4 regions of the Marinococcus tarijensis genome follow, and region 2 is predicted to be linked to each of the others. Evidence: predicted binding sites of a transcription regulator. Region 2 holds the regulator's gene; each other region holds the start of a gene.
The links. The regulator LexA, encoded in region 2, represses DNA repair genes until DNA is damaged. The targets are predictions, from matches to a motif close to CGAACATATGTTCG.
Positions count from the first base shown of each region.

Region 1 (4,214 bases), on a different contig from region 2:
CTTTCATTTCATCGTTTGGCAGGTTCACCACAGACACCGTCGTTTCGGCGACATGGTCGGCAGCGCAGCGCTGCAGGGCCAGGGATAAAATATTCTTCGCTTTTTTGTTGGCTTCTTGTTTGGCCTCTTCTGTGCGTTCCTTGATCAGAAGCGCCGTTTCGTGTTCCATTTCCTGTTCGGTTTCGCGGCGGATTAGCTCTCTGGCATCCTCCCGCGACATGCCGGAAACACGTTCAAGTTCCTCCTGTTGTCTGGCGAGAATCTCCTCCACTTTGCTGTTATTTTCCTCAACCTGTTGTTGTTTTTCGTAGAGAGACTCCTCTCTGCGCTCCAAGGATTCTTCCTTTTTGTCAAACGTCTCGCTCTTACGGTCAAGGCTCTCTTCCTTCTGCATTAAGCGGTTTTCTTGTTTTTGAACTTCATTTCTTCGTTCATTCAGAGTATTCTCTGCTTCTGCCCGAATTTGATGTGCTTCGTCTTTAGCTTCCAACCGCGATTCTTTTAAGATTGTCTCTGCCTGCCGCTCAGCTTCTTTCACAATCTGGCCGGCTTCGTGCTCGGCGCTTTTGAATTTCGCTTCGGCAATCGCTTTTCGGACAAAATATCCAATCAAACCAACTATCAATGCACCGATAACAAGCAAAATGGAGATGATTGCAGTGTTCATACATGTCACCTCCTCTTGCTATCTGATTGTTCACTTTCGGTTGTTGCGAAAGTTGCATTGATGATTCTTTTTCGTGTCCGCATTGTTCTGCTTGCGAATTAATACGCTCATCGAAGTGCGGAACAAAACAAACGTTCCACTTCTTTATTGTATCTTTACCGCAGGGTGCTGTCAAGAAAGCTCACCGGCAGAAATCCCTGCTTTTATGGGGATTGACACCGTTTTCTTTCACTCCGGGCCGGTGTGCTGCCGGCCTCCCCGCCGGAGGCTTCGCGCCCGGACGTTGTTCCACACGAAAAAAGGCGCCGGAATTCCGGCGCCTCGGCAGTGCTTTAACGGTTTGTATCTGCTGTTTCTTCCTCTTCGACAAGCAGTCCGGATTCTGCCGGAGCTTCCGGTTCTTCCTCCGGCTCGTCCGGTTCCGCCTGGATATCGTCGAGCTTGTAGTGGTCGCGGATTTTCCGTTCAATGGCCGCGGCCGTTTCTTCATTTTCCTTCAGGAACTGCTTCGAGTTTTCCCGTCCCTGTCCGAGGCGTTCGCCCTCGTAGGAATACCATGCGCCGCTTTTAAGCACGATGTCGAGCTCCGCGCCGATATCAAGAATGGACCCCTCACGCGAGATGCCTTCCCCGTACATAATATCCACCTCTGCCTGACGGAACGGCGGCGCTACTTTGTTTTTCACTACCTTGATTCTCGTTTTGTTACCGACCATTTCATTGCCCTGCTTGAGGGTTTCCGCCCGGCGCACTTCAAGACGCACCGAGGAATAGAATTTCAGCGCACGGCCGCCGGGAGTCGTTTCCGGGCTGCCGAACATGACGCCGACCTTCTCACGGATCTGGTTGATAAACATCGCAATGGCGTTCGATTTGCTGATCGCTCCGGAAAGCTTCCGCAGCGCCTGGGACATCAGGCGCGCCTGAAGACCCACGTGGCTGTCGCCCATTTCGCCTTCAATCTCCGCTTTCGGTACAAGCGCCGCCACGGAGTCAATAACAAGAATGTCGATTGCCCCGCTTCGCACGAGCGCTTCAGCAATTTCAAGCGCCTGCTCGCCGGTATCCGGCTGGGAAAGGATCAGTTCATCGATATTGACGCCAAGCGCCCGGGCATAGCTTGGATCCAGAGCGTGCTCCGCATCGATAAAGGCCGCTGTGCCGCCGTCGCGCTGGGCAGCGGCGATGGAGTGCAGGGCCACGGTCGTCTTACCGGAGGATTCCGGACCGTAAATTTCCACAACACGGCCGCGCGGATACCCGCCGACCCCGAGGGCAATATCAACGGCCAGTGCGCCGGAGGAAATAGTGGATATGCGGCGGTCGGTCTGATCGCCGAGCTTCATGATCGACCCCTTGCCAAACTGTTTTTCGATGCGGCTCAATGCTTGATCCAATGCGGCTTTTCTTTCGCTCATCTTATCTCTCCTTCAAGGATATATACTGTTAAACAGATACGCTCTTCCCCACGAAGAATGCATCCATACATGCCTGCTGTTATTCAGGAAGCGTTCCCGCTGTTTTCCTGCTTTCTATATTATATCGTTTTTTGTTCGATTTGCCAACAGATATGCGAACATTTATTCGTGTTTTTCCATATTTCCCGGAAGATGCGGCCGCTGGCAGGCTGGCGGAAAAAAAACTCTTCAGCGGCGGGGCCGCTGAAGAGCGAACGGATTACTGGGACTGGCGCTGCGTGTTCCGGTTTGGACGGGCCGGGCGCGGCTTCGCCGGCTCGAGGTTCACGCGCGTGCCGTTGATGCGTGCGTGCCGGAGGGCTTCGTACACAAACGGCGCGCTGTCCTGCGGTACTTCCACAAAGGTAAATTTATCAAAAATATCAATTTTGCCGATGGATTTGCCGGGGATGCCGACGGCGTTCGAAATTTCTTCAATCAGTATTTTCGGCGTCATGTTTACATTGCGGCCGACGTTGATAAAGAATCTTGTCATGCCGCGGGCACCGCCGGTTTCACCAAAGCTGTAGCTTTCATCGGATTCGCCGACCGTGGAGGCAAAGTTCAGCTTCATCAGCGCACGGACCACGTCCTTTGGATCGTACTCGGCAAGAAGCTCATCGGTGATGTCATTGAACAGCCCGAGCTCGGACTCCTCCTCCATCTGCGAGGCGATCTGACGCTTCCACGCCTCCTGCTGCTTTTCCACCACTTCTTCGATGGTCGGCACCCGGTGCGATGGAATGTACATTTTAATTTCCGACTCAATCGAGCGCAGATGCTTCATTTCGCGAGGCGTTACAAGCGTCAGCGCTTCGCCCTTGCGCCCGGCTCTGCCGGTCCGGCCGATGCGGTGCACGTAGCTTTCCGGATCCTGCGGAATGTCGTAGTTGATCACGTGGGTGACGTTTTGCACGTCAATGCCGCGGGCGGCCACGTCTGTGGCAACGAGAAATTCAATCGCCGAGTCACGGAATTTCTTCATCACGGCGTCCCGGTGCTGCTGGGTCAGGTCTCCGTGCAGCCCGTCTGCGAGATAGCCCCGGGCCTGCAGAATTTCGGTCAGATCCGCCACGCCTTTTTTCGTCCGGCAGAAAATGATGCCAAGGTCCGGGTCCCGTGCATCCAGAATCCGGCAGAGGGAATCCTGCTTGTTGCGCTCGAGCACCTTAAAGTAGGACTGCTCGATGTTTGGCGCCGTCACTTCACTTTTGTTGATGGATACTGTGACCGGGTCCACCATGTATTTTTTCGACAGCTTACGGATCGCCGGCGGCATCGTCGCCGAGAACAAAAGCGTCTGCCGGTCGACGTTCACCTGCTTTAAAATCGCTTCAATGTCTTCGACAAAGCCCATGTCGAGCATCTCGTCCGCTTCGTCGAGTACGACAGTATTTACCTTGTCCAGCTGCAGCGTTTTGCGGCGCAGGTGATCCTGCACCCGCCCCGGCGTGCCGATGACAATCTGTACGCCCTGCTTGAGTGCTTTAATCTGATGGCCGATCGACTGGCCGCCGTAAACCGGCAGCGAGCGGATGTTCAAATGCTTGGAGAGCTTCTGGATTTCAGAGGACACCTGAATGGCAAGCTCGCGGGTCGGGGTAATGATGATCGACTGCACGTGCGGCTCCTCGGTTACTTTATTTAAAATCGGAATGCCAAACGCCGCCGTTTTACCGGTACCCGTCTGAGCCTGGCCGATCAGATCCTTCTGTTCAAGAGCGGCGGGAATCGCTTTTTCCTGTACCGGGGACGGCTCTTCAAAGCCCATCTCCCGTACCGCCTGCTTAATTTCGTCCTTCATTTGAAAATCATTGAATGTTGTCATTTTCTACCACCTTTTCTTTCCATAACAATCGGCACCCTTCATATAAAGCCATAAAGCGGACACGATCCCTGGTGCCGGCGATGTGAATTTGTTTTGAGATCGTCCCCTTCGGTCCGGAAACTCCGATCCAGACGAGTCCGGGCTCTTTGCCTTCATCACGGTCCGGCCCGGCGACGCCGGTAAAGGAAATACCAACATCGGTGCTGAATTTTTCCTTTACCTTTTCGGCCATCGCCTCTGCACAGGCTGCGCTTACGGCCCC
Region 1 covers NZ_JBQOJA010000002.1:179,199-183,412, reverse strand. The annotation lists gene rny (ribonuclease Y) at 1-667, opposite strand, end outside; gene recA (recombinase RecA) at 1,000-2,085, opposite strand; gene ACTTK7_RS02115 (DEAD/DEAH box helicase) at 2,345-3,952, opposite strand; gene ACTTK7_RS02110 (competence/damage-inducible protein A) at 3,936-4,214, opposite strand, start outside.
Region 1: recA (recombinase RecA) is a predicted target of LexA. The motif match lies at 2,241-2,254, and genes of this name have one in related genera.

Region 2 (4,214 bases):
CTTCCCCACTGGCGGAAGTTTTTCAGTTCCTCGAGCGACAGGTCGTAGCCGCTCAGGTGCAGCATGCTGTATAGGAGCATCGATCCGTGTCCGGCGGACAGCACGAAGCGGTCGCGGTTAAACCATGCCGGGTTGGCCGGGTTGTGGTTCATGGATTTGGTCCAGAGCGCGTACGCCATCGGCGCCGCTCCCATCGGAAGCCCCGGGTGGCCCGACTGGGCTTTTTCAATGCTTTCGATGGACAGTGTCCGAATCGTGTTAATTGCTAATTGTTCTGTGCTAATTGCCATGCATATGTCCCTCCACTGTATGTATTTTTGGGTGGAAACCCGTACCTGTGAGTTGACCCCGCGGGAATTTCCGTGTTCTTGTACGCTTTTATGATAAAGGTTTTAAAACGATTACACAAGCGTGTTAACAGAGAAAGAAGAAAATCAAAAGGCCTGCTCTTTGTTAAGACCAGGCCTCTCTTTTATCTTAATGTCGGAAGCTGCGGTTCCGTCGTTTCACACGCTCAAGCTTGCTTGGAGTTACATCCGTGCCTTCTTCATCCACCACTTTTACGTTTTCAAGCTGGTTTTTAAACGAAGAACGGAATTTGCTTAAATATTCCTGACGCAGCGCATGCTGTTCTTCTTCTTCTTCAGCTGTCAGCCCTGTTGATTTTTGACGTTTGGCTAACTCATTAATCCGGTCAATTTTTTCTTTCGAAAGCATAAGTTGCCTCCCTTAAAATGGCGTTCCTTTTTTATTATATTAAAAACAGCGCCGTACCGCAAACAAATCATTGCGGTTCTATATCCGCACGCTGCTGTTCATATTCTTTATAACGGCGGTGCACCGTCGCTTTGGAAATATCGTAGCCAAGGCCCCGGAGCGTCAGAGCGATATCTTTAAACGTCAGCTCCCGCTGTTTCAGCTTAACGATTTCTTCAATGGGCACCTCTATTTTCTTCCGGCCGCCGCTGCGGCTCAACCCGAAGTTTTCTTCCGGATGATACCCGTTTTCCACCGCCCGCTGCATCCCCCGCTTAATCTTAAAATTATGCAGACGGCGCTGATGCTCTTCCACAATGGATAAAATCTCCATAATCATATGATCGGTATCTGCAATTTCAAGCTCCCCGTCATCCTTCACCGTATAGATGGACGTACCCCTTTTCTGCAGCTCATGGAGCACGGCAATTTTAGCATTTCCACGTCCAAGCCGCGTGTCATCGGTGATCAGCAGTGTGTCCGCCCCGGTGTCATCGAGGAGCTCAAACACACGGAGAAGTCCGTCCCTCTCCACGGAATAGCTGCTCTCCTGTTCTGTCACGGTCTGCTGCACCGTCCAGCCATTTGATGCCGCAAGAGCTTCCAGCTCCTCCTGCTGCCTGGCAAGCGAGGACTGCTGTTCTTCTTTTTCCGTACTTACCCGGGCGTAAATGATGCATGTTTTCATTTGTCTGCGGTCCTTTCCGTTCGTGTTTTACTGTTCGGCAGCGTCAAACGAAACCGTTCGTTCCCACGGCTGCTCCTGATAGCCCAGCCTGTCCTTTAAAACCGGATGCTCCTGTTCATAGACGATTTCTGCCGAACGGTCTGCTTCCGTGCCGCCCAGCGTGTCCGGAGTGATCGAAGCGTCCGCTGAATATACCAAAAATAAAAGCGCGAATGCAAATAAGGCAAGCATCGTCCAGTCCGTTGAAGTGAAAGTTTTGAGTTTATTCATATGCATGTTCCCCCTGAATGAGAATGTATGTTCCTATATTCATCCAGTATACCAGAATACCTGTTCCCGTCAACAGAAATATTAGAACGGGTGTTTGCGTTTTTGTTCCCCTCATGCTATACTTTACTCAGAAAAATTCCTCAAAAGGAGGTGCGGAGATGAAGCTATCCAAGCGCCAGCAGCAAATTCTTGATTATATAAAAGAAGAAGTAAAAGAAAAAGGCTATCCGCCTTCGGTCCGGGAGATCGGAGAAGCCGTGGGGCTCGCCTCGAGTTCAACGGTGCACGGGCACCTCGCCCGCCTTGAAAACAAAAATTTAATCCGCCGTGACCCGACCAAGCCGCGGGCAATTGAAGTGCTTGAGCTTGAAGACCAGGGCAGCGAGCCGATTCACGAAAGCAAAGCTGTGTACGTGCCGGTGATCGGTAAAGTCACGGCCGGGGAGCCTATCACTGCGGTGGAAAATGTAGAAGAATACATCCCTCTTCCGGAGCGCATGGTGACCGACGAGGAACAGGTGTACATGCTTACCATTCAGGGGGACAGTATGATAGAGGCTGGCATTTTTGACGGGGATCTTGTCGTCGTTCAAAAGCAGCAGACCGCTGATAACGGCGATATTATTGTCGCTATGACCGATGAAATGGAAGCGACAGTTAAACGGTTTTATAAAGAAGAAAACTTTATCCGGCTGCAGCCTGAAAATGCCACCATGGATCCGATCATTTTAGAAAACTGTACGATACTCGGCAGAGTGACCGGCGTTTTCCGCACCATCTTTTAATCACATAAACGGGGCCGCCTGCTTTATCAAAGCAGGCGGCCCCGTTTGTATTATGCCCGGCATGCAAGCGTCCGGTATGACGTAACAATTTGATTTCCTTCGACATCTCTATCGGTAATCACTATCACCGTGGCTGACGTAATATTTTCCTGTTCAATAAATTCGAGCCCCCGGTGCCAGAGCCATTCATACACCGTTGTCATGTCTACGTTCAGTTCATCTTTCCGGAGTGCTTCTGCCGTAATCTGCATCGACAGCAGCAGCTGGTCGCCCTCAAAGATGTGAAGCACCGGTCCATTAAAATGTTCAGACTCTCCCGGGCTGCCTTCATACGGTCCGTGATAAAAGTCAAGCAGGCGTGCCATCACGATTCCCCCTTTAACGACTTCGGCGCACATACGTGCCTGAAGCTCGTTTTTCTATTGGTGAATTGTGATTCCTTTTCCCTGCACCTCTCCTGCTAAACCCGAATTTCCCCCACGTGTCCTGAAGGGTTACTGGTCGAGCCACTCTTTAATCTGCTGCTTGTCGTTATCATCAAGGTTGCCTTCCTCGATCCAGTAATTCACCAGCTTCATCATTCCCTGCTTGGACAGCCCCACCCGGCTGCTGTCGGAGGGGTGGCTACTGATGTCCGTTTTTCCGTATTGGTAAATGTATACATACGGCGCCTCCGCGTGGTTTAAATTGTGAAGGTCCTTCTTTTCAAAATGCAGCATTTGTATGCCCCTTTCTGTTTTCCGGAATATTTTTTGCACCTGCGTCCGCCACAAAAAAGAGCCTCCCGGGAAGGAAAGCTCCGCTTAGCGTTTGATTACATGGATTTAGAATACGGTTTGTGACAGATCGAATGATCGATGGTTTCATCGGAGCCACCGCTGTACACACAATCGCAGGTATCTAATACGTAAGTATGCTCTTTGGCGTGAATGACCTGACTTCCCTGATGAAATAACAGTTTTTCATCGGCCGGCTGAAAATCACTCATCGAATGAAGCACCACTTCGTAGCCATCGGCGTATTCAATCACCTTGTAATGAATTTCATGACCGTCACTGCTATAGGTCACCTGCGGCTGCGTTCTGCATTTGAATTCCACTAAAGCCACTGTCATCCACCCCCTCCACTTATTTATACCACAGTTTTTTCGGTTCGAGAAGACGCCCGGCCGTTTTTTTCAGAAAGAATTTCCTACTCGTGTCAGTGAAAACCGTTTCTCAGTGTTCCTACTGGAAAAAGAAACCTTCAGCCAATTTCTTCTATATAAATAAAAACAAAAAGCACCCTCTCAGCTCGAGGGCGCTTCGAAATCTCTTAATAAATTATCATACGCTTTGTTTACTTCTCCGTCCGTCACGTCCTGAACAGTGATGACGAGACGCTTTCTTTCCGTCGGCTCTTCCTGCTTCAGATAATCCATGCCGATTTTCCATAACCAGTCCGGTACATTTTCTTCCTTTAAACTTGCTTCGGCTGCCATCGCCGATGTAGTCACCTGCACGAGCAGCACGAGCTCTTCGTCCTGATACACTTCGACTGATTCGCCGGCAAAATGGAGCGGGCGCACGCGGTAGCCTTTCAGTCCTTCCTGAGAAAAATCCGGTTCCTGTGCCATCGTTATCCTCCTTTTATCCAATTACGACTGTTCCTGGAGCGCACTGCTTCCTTCAAGCTCAATGCCTTCCTCATCTGCCCGGGTGATGTAAACCTGGCCG
Region 2 covers NZ_JBQOJA010000009.1:82,854-87,067, forward strand. The annotation lists gene tkt (transketolase) at 1-290, opposite strand, end outside; gene ACTTK7_RS07285 (DUF896 domain-containing protein) at 478-717, opposite strand; gene ACTTK7_RS07290 (YneB family resolvase-like protein) at 785-1,444, opposite strand; gene ACTTK7_RS07295 (hypothetical protein) at 1,472-1,714, opposite strand; gene lexA (transcriptional repressor LexA) at 1,873-2,499, shown strand; gene ACTTK7_RS07305 (hypothetical protein) at 2,550-2,864, opposite strand; gene ACTTK7_RS07310 (hypothetical protein) at 2,994-3,272, opposite strand; gene ACTTK7_RS07315 (hypothetical protein) at 3,314-3,613, opposite strand; gene ACTTK7_RS07320 (hypothetical protein) at 3,788-4,114, opposite strand; gene ACTTK7_RS07325 (hypothetical protein) at 4,136-4,214, opposite strand, start outside.

Region 3 (4,214 bases), on a different contig from region 2:
AGATAAACAACCCCTTGCCCCAGGAACACCAAAACGATCAGTACGATCACAGCTGTTATAAGAGTTGAAATAGATAAGCCTTCCATCGTAACGCTTCCTTTTCTCTTAACGTGTTTTCCCTATTAGACGGGAATCGTTTCTTTGACAAAAAACACGATGATTAAAAAACCAATGCCTGCCATCCCAAGTTTTGTAGCGAGTTCTTTCTGTTGCTTCACAAAGAACAAGAAAGCTGTTCCCCCGATCACTACCACCAAAGCGATGTTCCATAAAACATCAACGATGGTTTTCAGCGTCTCAATCGTGGTTGTAATCGAACCATCTACATCCACCGCATAGAGGATGATATTCACCACAGCAAGCACCGCAAATAAACAGGTAATAGTAAACCATATCCATTCCGCTTTTCGGTAAAAATGAACAAGGATGAACCCGAGCAAGATCAAAACTAATATATTGCCAATAAGTATCACAAAATCCCTCTTTCTTTTAATGCTTCTTTCCACGCTTCTTATTTTAATAGAAAAAAGTATCGGCTTACAGCTATTATATAGGCATTTGATTCACTATTATCTGAACCGCAATTAGGAACACCATAGCTGGTAAGCCGAGCTTTAACATAAGTTCATCATCTTTTTTAACAAAGAATGCCACGGCCATGATCACCACCGTAATGCCCATAGCAATAGCCCAAACGTGGTTATATATTTCTTTTAAATTTTGCGGAGAGGGCAGTGTAGAAGCATCTGATTCAAAGAAAAAAACATAGCCACCGCGATCGGAATATTTACAACTACGGCGAAAATAATGTCACCAATTCTCATGCTAATCTTCCTTTCTTGTTCTATTTTTCTAATGTAAATGAACCATTTAAAAGAACCTTAAAAAACATTGATATGCCAGCATTTCTCTCTTGTTCTTTAGGGTATACCCAAAAGACCTTATAAATCGTAAAAAAAGAAAGCATTTGTTTTGTACACTCCATTATCTAACTAATAGTTTAGATTTATTGATTCAAAGATACATAGATTCAATTACTCTTATAAGAAGAACCATAGAAAAATTTTATGGTTCCTCTATTTCTATTCATGTAGAGCTTTTTCTTTATCTCTTTCGTATTTAGAAATGCCGATATTGATTAGTATTCCCAACGCTGGGAGCAATAGGATAAACCATAATGGAAACACATAAACGCCACTAAAATGTAGGACGCCAATCAAAATGATAAGTAAAATAAATCCCAATCTCACTTTATCCAATCGTTTTTCCTCTCCTTTTTCTAACCCTGTTTATGTTTGATCTCGAACGGGGTTTCCTTCTTCATCTAATAGAACGGTTAATCCATTTCCATTCCCTATGGACGAATTGATATAGTTAATGCCGGTTTCTCGATCAACAATAATGGAAACTTCCCCAAGAAATGAAATGCTGTTCTTGTGTTTGAGGTAAAACCGTTGGTCTTGTTCCTCTTTTTTTCGTCCAAACACAGCCGTCACCCTTCCCTAACATGATTTACTGTTGTTCTAACGTCAAAATCTCGATCGCTTGTTCTTCGGTATCCCATTCTTTCGCATACAGGCTTTTGATTTTCGCTTTCGCAGCTTCTTCGTGATCGGCCTAAATCTCTCCCTCGAAGATGCTAGGGAAAAAGTGATCGGTCATCGCAAAAGCAAACGACCGCATCGGTATTCATCCTTTCTAGTATCTCATTTTCCTCTCATTAATTCATTCATCCGTTTCTGCCACTGAACAATTTGAACCACCTTGATAAAGGTGAACAGGGACAGGGCCACGAGAACAACCACAATCGCCAGCCATGACAACCATTGTTGCAACCAGAGGGATGCCGATGACACCGCCATAAGCATAATACTAACGATTAATAGTTGCTTGGAACTGCTGTAAATCTTCGTTTCTAATTCTTCCATGTTCCAATCTTGATTCATGTCGATTCCTCATTTATCTATCTTTTCTCAATGTCTATACCTATCGTAACATTCCTACCAAAAAGACCTAATTATACAATGATTCAATGATATTTATATACATTGTTTAAAAGATACGAAGAAACAATGTTTCCAAGTTTATTTAAATATTCTGTTTAAACGAACGCTTGTTCGTGTATACTAAGTAGTAACGAAAGGACGTGATACCCATGAAATCCAATAAACTCACCCCAACCAGTAATCTCCGGTGGGAAAGTAGTCGCATGATTCTCCCGGAATGGCGCAAACAATGGCTCCAACGGCAGGAAGCCCAAACGTGGCAGGAGCCGCCCGAACTGGACGACCAGATGATCGAGGAAATCATGCAGATCATTCATGACGGCATGGCGTATACGTGGTTATTGGAGGTCACGTACTGGCAGAACGGCCAGTTTCACACGGCGACCGGCTATGTGGCCCGTTTTCGGGATGCACCGCCGCAGGTTTGGTTTCAAATAGGTGGAACTGTGGCAACCATTCCTTTTCAACATATCCAATCCGTGACGTGGCAGGGATAAAAGGAGGGCGAACCGATGAAACGAGTGGTGTTTCTGATCGACATGATGAGTTTTTATGCGTCCATCGAAAAGGTCTATCATCCGCATCTGTCCCAGCATCCAGTAGTCGTCGCCGGCGACCCGGAACGGCGCAGTGGCGTGATTCTGGCCGCCTGTCCCGTGGCGAAAAGCCACGGCATCAAGACCGCCCAAGCCCTGTGGGAAGCCCAATCGCTTTGTCCCGAGGTCACGGTCCTTAAACCCCGGATGCAACTCTATATCGACATATCCACGCAGATCAATGAACTGTTTTTAACGTACACCGATCAAGTGGAGCCGTTCTCCGTGGATGAATCGTTTATCGAATTGACCGGAACGGTCCATCAGTCCCGGCCCGAGCAAGCCGCTAAACGTCTGCAAAACGATCTTCTCCGATTGTTTGGTATTTATGCCCGTATCGGCATTGGGGAAAATAAAATTCTGGCGAAAAGTGCGTGTGATCTGCAAGCCAAAAAACGCCCGAAAGGAATCTTTCATCTACACAAGAACCGTCTAGCCGATGATTTTTGGCCGTTTGCGATTGGCGAGCTGTTCGGCGTCGGCAGTCGCATGGAAAAACACTTCATGCAAACCGGCATCCGCAAGATCGGCCATTTAGCGACGTATCCTGTCGAAGAATTACAGCATCGGTGGGGGATTAACGGGGAGTTGTTGTGGCAGTATGCGAACGGCATCGACCCATCTCCGGTGACGCCCGACACGCACCAGCAGAAAAAGAGCATCGGCCACGGCATGACCCTGCCGAGAGACTACCATCAACGATCAGATGTTATGGTCGTTCTTCGTGAATTATCCGAAGAAGTAGCCCGTCGTACCCGAGACGAGCGATTAATAGGAAATCAACTGTCACTAAGTATTGGCGGCACGTATGAAAACCCGGTCGGCTTTTCCCGACAATTAACCTTGAACATGGCGACCAATGACGGCCGAGTGATCTATCACGCCTGTCAGAAGTTGTTTGATCGGCACTGGCTTGGCGCACCGGTCCGGCGCATTGGCGTGTCATTGGAAAAGGTCGAACCGGACACGCACCGGCAGTTAAGTTTATTTGATGAGGTGGAGGACCGGTCCTCCTTGAACCAGACGGTTGATGCTTTGAAAGACCGGTACGGCGGCGGCATTATTATGTATGCTTCGTCCTTGACCGATGCGGGCCAAGCCCTTGAACGATCGAAAAAAATTGGAGGTCATTACAAATGAACAAGCCTATGCGAGACGCCCGTTCCCCTCTTGACATCGGTGATTTACTGTATCACGCCCGAACGTCCAACGATTTAACCGTGAACGACGTCTGTACGTTCAGTCTGGTGTCGAAGCCGGTCTATGAAGCCTATGAAATGAACCGAGTGCCAAATATCGGCTTTCGGGAAGCCGAAGCCTTAGCCACGCTGCTAGACCTTTCTCTGGATGATCTGATGCGTCCGTATGATTAACAACATCAAGACAGGTGCTTCCAGCCATAGAATCCTTTTATGGAGTGTTCATGCTAAAATCGGCACACGTTCATATTAGACTAGTAAATGTTCATGCTATACTGGAAATTGTCTTTAGAGACCCTCTCTAAAGACAGGAGGTGAGAACCGTATGGTTTGCCTGCTTTCCATCTTAATCACGTTTGTGCTTTCCTTTACAGCCACGCTGTTGGGAAACATGATCGACCGCCAGCTATTTC
Region 3 covers NZ_JBQOJA010000017.1:52,393-56,606, forward strand. The annotation lists gene ACTTK7_RS10900 (restriction endonuclease) at 1-86, opposite strand, end outside; gene ACTTK7_RS10905 (hypothetical protein) at 123-473, opposite strand; gene ACTTK7_RS10910 (DUF6440 family protein) at 1,290-1,487, opposite strand; gene ACTTK7_RS10915 (hypothetical protein) at 1,707-1,946, opposite strand; gene ACTTK7_RS10920 (YolD-like family protein) at 2,156-2,503, shown strand; gene ACTTK7_RS10925 (DNA polymerase IV) at 2,519-3,742, shown strand; gene ACTTK7_RS10930 (hypothetical protein) at 3,739-3,975, shown strand.
Region 3: ACTTK7_RS10920 (YolD-like family protein) is a predicted target of LexA. The motif match lies at 2,107-2,120, and genes of this name have one in related genera.

Region 4 (4,214 bases), on a different contig from region 2:
GGGATCTCTACATTGCTTAAATAGTCCCCGGCGATACAAAGACCGAGCGGCTCTACGATAGCCGCCAGTCCATCCACGGTATGACCCGGCGCCAGATAGAACGTAATTTTAGTTTCTCCTTCTGTAAGCACCTGCTCATCCGAGTCAACAATGATATCCGGCTTCGGATACATGGCTTCATAGCTGCGGTGAATATAGTATGCACCGTCAAACTCTTTCATTTCCTGCACAATCTCTTCTTTATCCGACCTCGCATTAAATCCACGGGAAGCAATGATAGTTGCTTCGGGGAAAGCGCCGGCTCCAATAATGTGATCAAAATCCGAATGAGTCAGCAGCAAATATACCGGCTGGCCCTTTTTTCGTTCTTCAACAAAATTCCTTATTTCTTCAATTTCGGCTGGAAGCCATGTAGGATCTGTGATTAAAATTAAATCATCTGTCACTACGACAGTCGTATTTGTCTGATAGAGCTCGCTTTGGAATACGCTCCATTGTTCACGGTCTAATCTTTTTGCCACACTGATCACCTTCTTATTAGTCTTCATTTACAGTTTCTTTCCCGAAAATGAAAGGTTTCATTCATGAATTGAAGTATTATTTTATTGAATAATTATATAAATTCATATAAAAGCAGAGCGGCCACTTTTGTTTTTCATAAGCAAATCGTTCGCATTCACCCTCCCTTTCTCTTATCGTACACATACATCCTAATACAAAAGGAGGGAATTTTGTTGCTGAAGCAATGGATAAAAAGCCTCTCTTTCTCAAAACGCTGCTACTACTGCAGATCAAAAACTCCTTATATGCGCCCCTACTTCACAAAACAGGATGAAAAAGTATTTGTCTGCGAAAAATGCCTCGAATACGCTGAAAGAAGGGCTATGCAGCGAGCCGACTAGGAAAAAACGTACGTCATTTTCGTTTTATATATATCGTTTTACGCTTATCTCTTTTTTCGGTCCTGATCTATATTACAATAGAGAAAAAGACCGATTGGAATTGGAGGGGCCCCGATGAACGAACATGATAAGGAAATGCTCGAACTAATTGAAACTGGCGTGGTAACGTTAATGCGCCGGGCAGATTTTAAGCGGACGCTTGACAGTCAGGCAAGCAGCCTGGATCGTTCCGCATATTTGATTCTTCAGGTGCTGCACCAGCAGAGCCCCCGTTCTGCACGTGAATTAGCTGATCACTTCCTCCTCGATATTTCGACACTCAGTCGCCAGATTCACTCGCTGGAGAAAAAAGGTTTTGTTTCCCGCCGCCCGGATCATCACGACAAACGGGTCAACCAGATTTTTATTACGAACGAAGGAATCGAGGCAATCAATACGCTGAAGCAGGAACGGATTCATATGTATGACAGTCTGTTAGCTGACTGGGATAAGGAAGAGCGTGACCAATTTGCCCAGCTGCTCGAGCGATTTAATAACACCCTCGTACAAAAAAGGGGTCTTCCTTCTTCATAATTCACATGCCGGGCCCTCGAGCAGGGCCTGGTTTTTTTACCAAAAACAAGAACGTTTGTTCGTTTAAAATGTTTATTTTGAGGTATACTCTATAGAAAGAAACAATTGTTTCATCAAAGGAGGGATGGGCCGTGGAGCGGGTTATTTTCCTTATTGACATGCAGTCGTTCTACGCCAACGTTGAAAAGCTGTATTATTCCAATCTGCAGCATAAACCAACAGCTGTAGCCGGAGATCCGTCCATCCGTAGCGGGGTGATTTTGGCTGCCTGCCCTATTGCCAAACGCGAAGGAGTGAAAACAGCCGAAACACTTGGAGAAGCACAGCAAAAGTGTCCAGGGCTCGCTATTATCCCTCCGCGCATGGAGCTGTATTTAAAAATTTCTGTACAAATTGCCACAGCGCTTGAAGCCTACACTGATAAAATAGAACCCTACAGCGTGGACGAGCTGTTTGCAGATATGACACATACATACAAACATACCGCTTCCACGCCGGAGCAGGCAGCTCTGTTCATCAACCGGCATCTTCTTCGGGCGTTCGGCGTCTATCCCCGGACCGGCATCGGAGCAACCAAGGTTCTCGCCAAAATGGCCTGTGACCATTTTGCCAAAAAATCGGCCGATGGGATTTTCACCCTGAAGCAGGAACAGCTGGCTTCCACACTTTGGCCTCTGCCTGTGAATCATCTGTTCGGAGTCGGGCGCCGGATGGAAAAACACCTGCGGCAGATGGGGATTCGAAAAGCCGGCCACCTTGCTGCCTACCCTGTGGAAGAGCTGCGGCACCGCTTTGGCCTGAACGGAGAGCTTCTATGGCAGACAGCGCACGGCGTTGACCCTTCCCCTGTCTCTCCCGGCACTCATACGCGCCGAAAGGCTGTCGGCCACCATATGACCCTCCCCCGTGATTACTCGAGCTGGGATGATATCAGCATCGTGCTTCGCGAACTGAGCGAAGAGGCGGGGCGCCGGGCCCGGGCGGAGGGCTGCATCGGCTGGACAGTCGCCGTAGGAGCCGAAGGCCATGATAAAGGCAATTCTCTTCATTTTCAGCGGCAGGCCTCCCAGGCCGAACCGATTAATGACGGCAAAGCTATCTACGAAGCCGCCGCCTCCCTGTTTCGTAAACATTGGACATACTACCCGGTCCGGGGACTGAGCGTCAGCCTGCAGCAGCTTGAAAGCAATCAATTTATGCAGTTGGATTTGTTTTCCGAAAAAGAGCAACGGGAAGATTTAAACAAAACGATCGATGCCCTCAAAGACCGGTACGGACCGGCAGCTGTGCTCCAGGCCTCATCACTTCTACCCGGCGGCCAGGCCCTTGCCCGCGCAGAAAAAATCGGTGGTCACTACAAGTAGATCCCGTCTCCTTCAGGAACAGGAGTTGACGGCAAAGCCGAAAAACGGGATGCTGTAATAAATTGTACATCCAAGGAGGAAAACTTATGAAGGAATCATCTGAACAGTTTCTATACGATCTGCTCCAAACTCCCTCTCCATCCGGCCACGAAATGGCTATTCAGCGTAAGTGGCTTCAGTACGTCTCTCCGTATGCGGATGAAGTTCACACAGACACGATAGGCAATGCCTGGGGCGTCATCAATCCGGAAGCCCCGTTTCACGTACTTTTAGCCGGTCACTGTGACGAAATCGGCTTTCTTGTAAAGTCTATCGACAGCAGCGGCTTCGTACGGGTGGAAAAGCTTGGCGGCATCAGCCAGGCACCTGCACTGGGAATGAAAGTGACCTTTCAGGGCAGGCAGGGACCTATCACCGGCGTTACGGGCGTCAATGCGGAACACAAGGGCGGTAGTAAAAAAGATTTCGCCTTTTCCGATCTATACATAGACTTTGGAGCTAATAGCAAAGAAGAAATGGAAAAATATCTTTCCGTCGGCGATGCAGGCGTTTATGAGCGCACGCCCGAAAAGTTGTTAAACAACCGTTTCAGCGGACGGGGGCTCGACAACCGGACAGGGGCCTTTATTACTGCAGAAGTTCTGCGCCGTCTGCACAACAAACGCCCGGCGGTGGGCGTCTATGGCGTGAGCACGGTCAACGAAGAAACAAACATGGGAGGGGCTCATTTTGCCGGCGCCGGTCTCCGTCCGGATTTAGCAATTGCCCTCGACGTTACATTTGCGTATGATTACCCCGGGTCCAATCCGAATCAGGAAACAGAAGTAGCACTAGGCGGCGGTCCTGTCCTTGCCAAAGGAGCTCCGATTCACCCGACCGCTAATGAAGGGCTGGAGCAGGCGGCCAAAAAAGCCGGTCTCTCCGTGCAATACGAGCTCACTCCGCGGGTGACCGGTACTGACGCCGACCGGCTTCGTCTCGCTGGCAACGGTATTCCAAGCGTCAATGTATCTCTTCCTCTCCGGTATATGCACGCCCCGGTGGAGACAGCCAGCATGGACGATATCGAAAATGTTATCGAGCTGCTGGTCGAATACATTTGTTCCCTGCAGGAAAATGAAGACCTGCGGCCTCTCCGTCCGTAATTTACTTTTGTGTATCTTTTATTTCACGCTCTCTTCTTTTTCCGGAAGAGAGCTTTTATCATTTGTACTTTTTTGATTCAAGGCTGTTCATTTGAAGCTAAAACCGCTACGATACAGTTATGAATATTTGTATCTACATCACTTAAAGGAGCTGCAGCCAATGGAAGAACGCTTAGCAGAATTCGGACAAATCATCGATCAAATTATTTCCCGGGTGCCGGGGACCTTCG
Region 4 covers NZ_JBQOJA010000018.1:25,375-29,588, forward strand. The annotation lists gene ACTTK7_RS11105 (MBL fold metallo-hydrolase) at 1-521, opposite strand, end outside; gene ACTTK7_RS11110 (MarR family winged helix-turn-helix transcriptional regulator) at 1,017-1,475, shown strand; gene ACTTK7_RS11115 (DNA polymerase IV) at 1,607-2,839, shown strand; gene ACTTK7_RS11120 (M20/M25/M40 family metallo-hydrolase) at 2,926-3,984, shown strand; gene ACTTK7_RS11125 (hypothetical protein) at 4,145-4,214, shown strand, end outside.
Region 4: ACTTK7_RS11115 (DNA polymerase IV) is a predicted target of LexA. The motif match lies at 1,524-1,537, and genes of this name have one in related genera.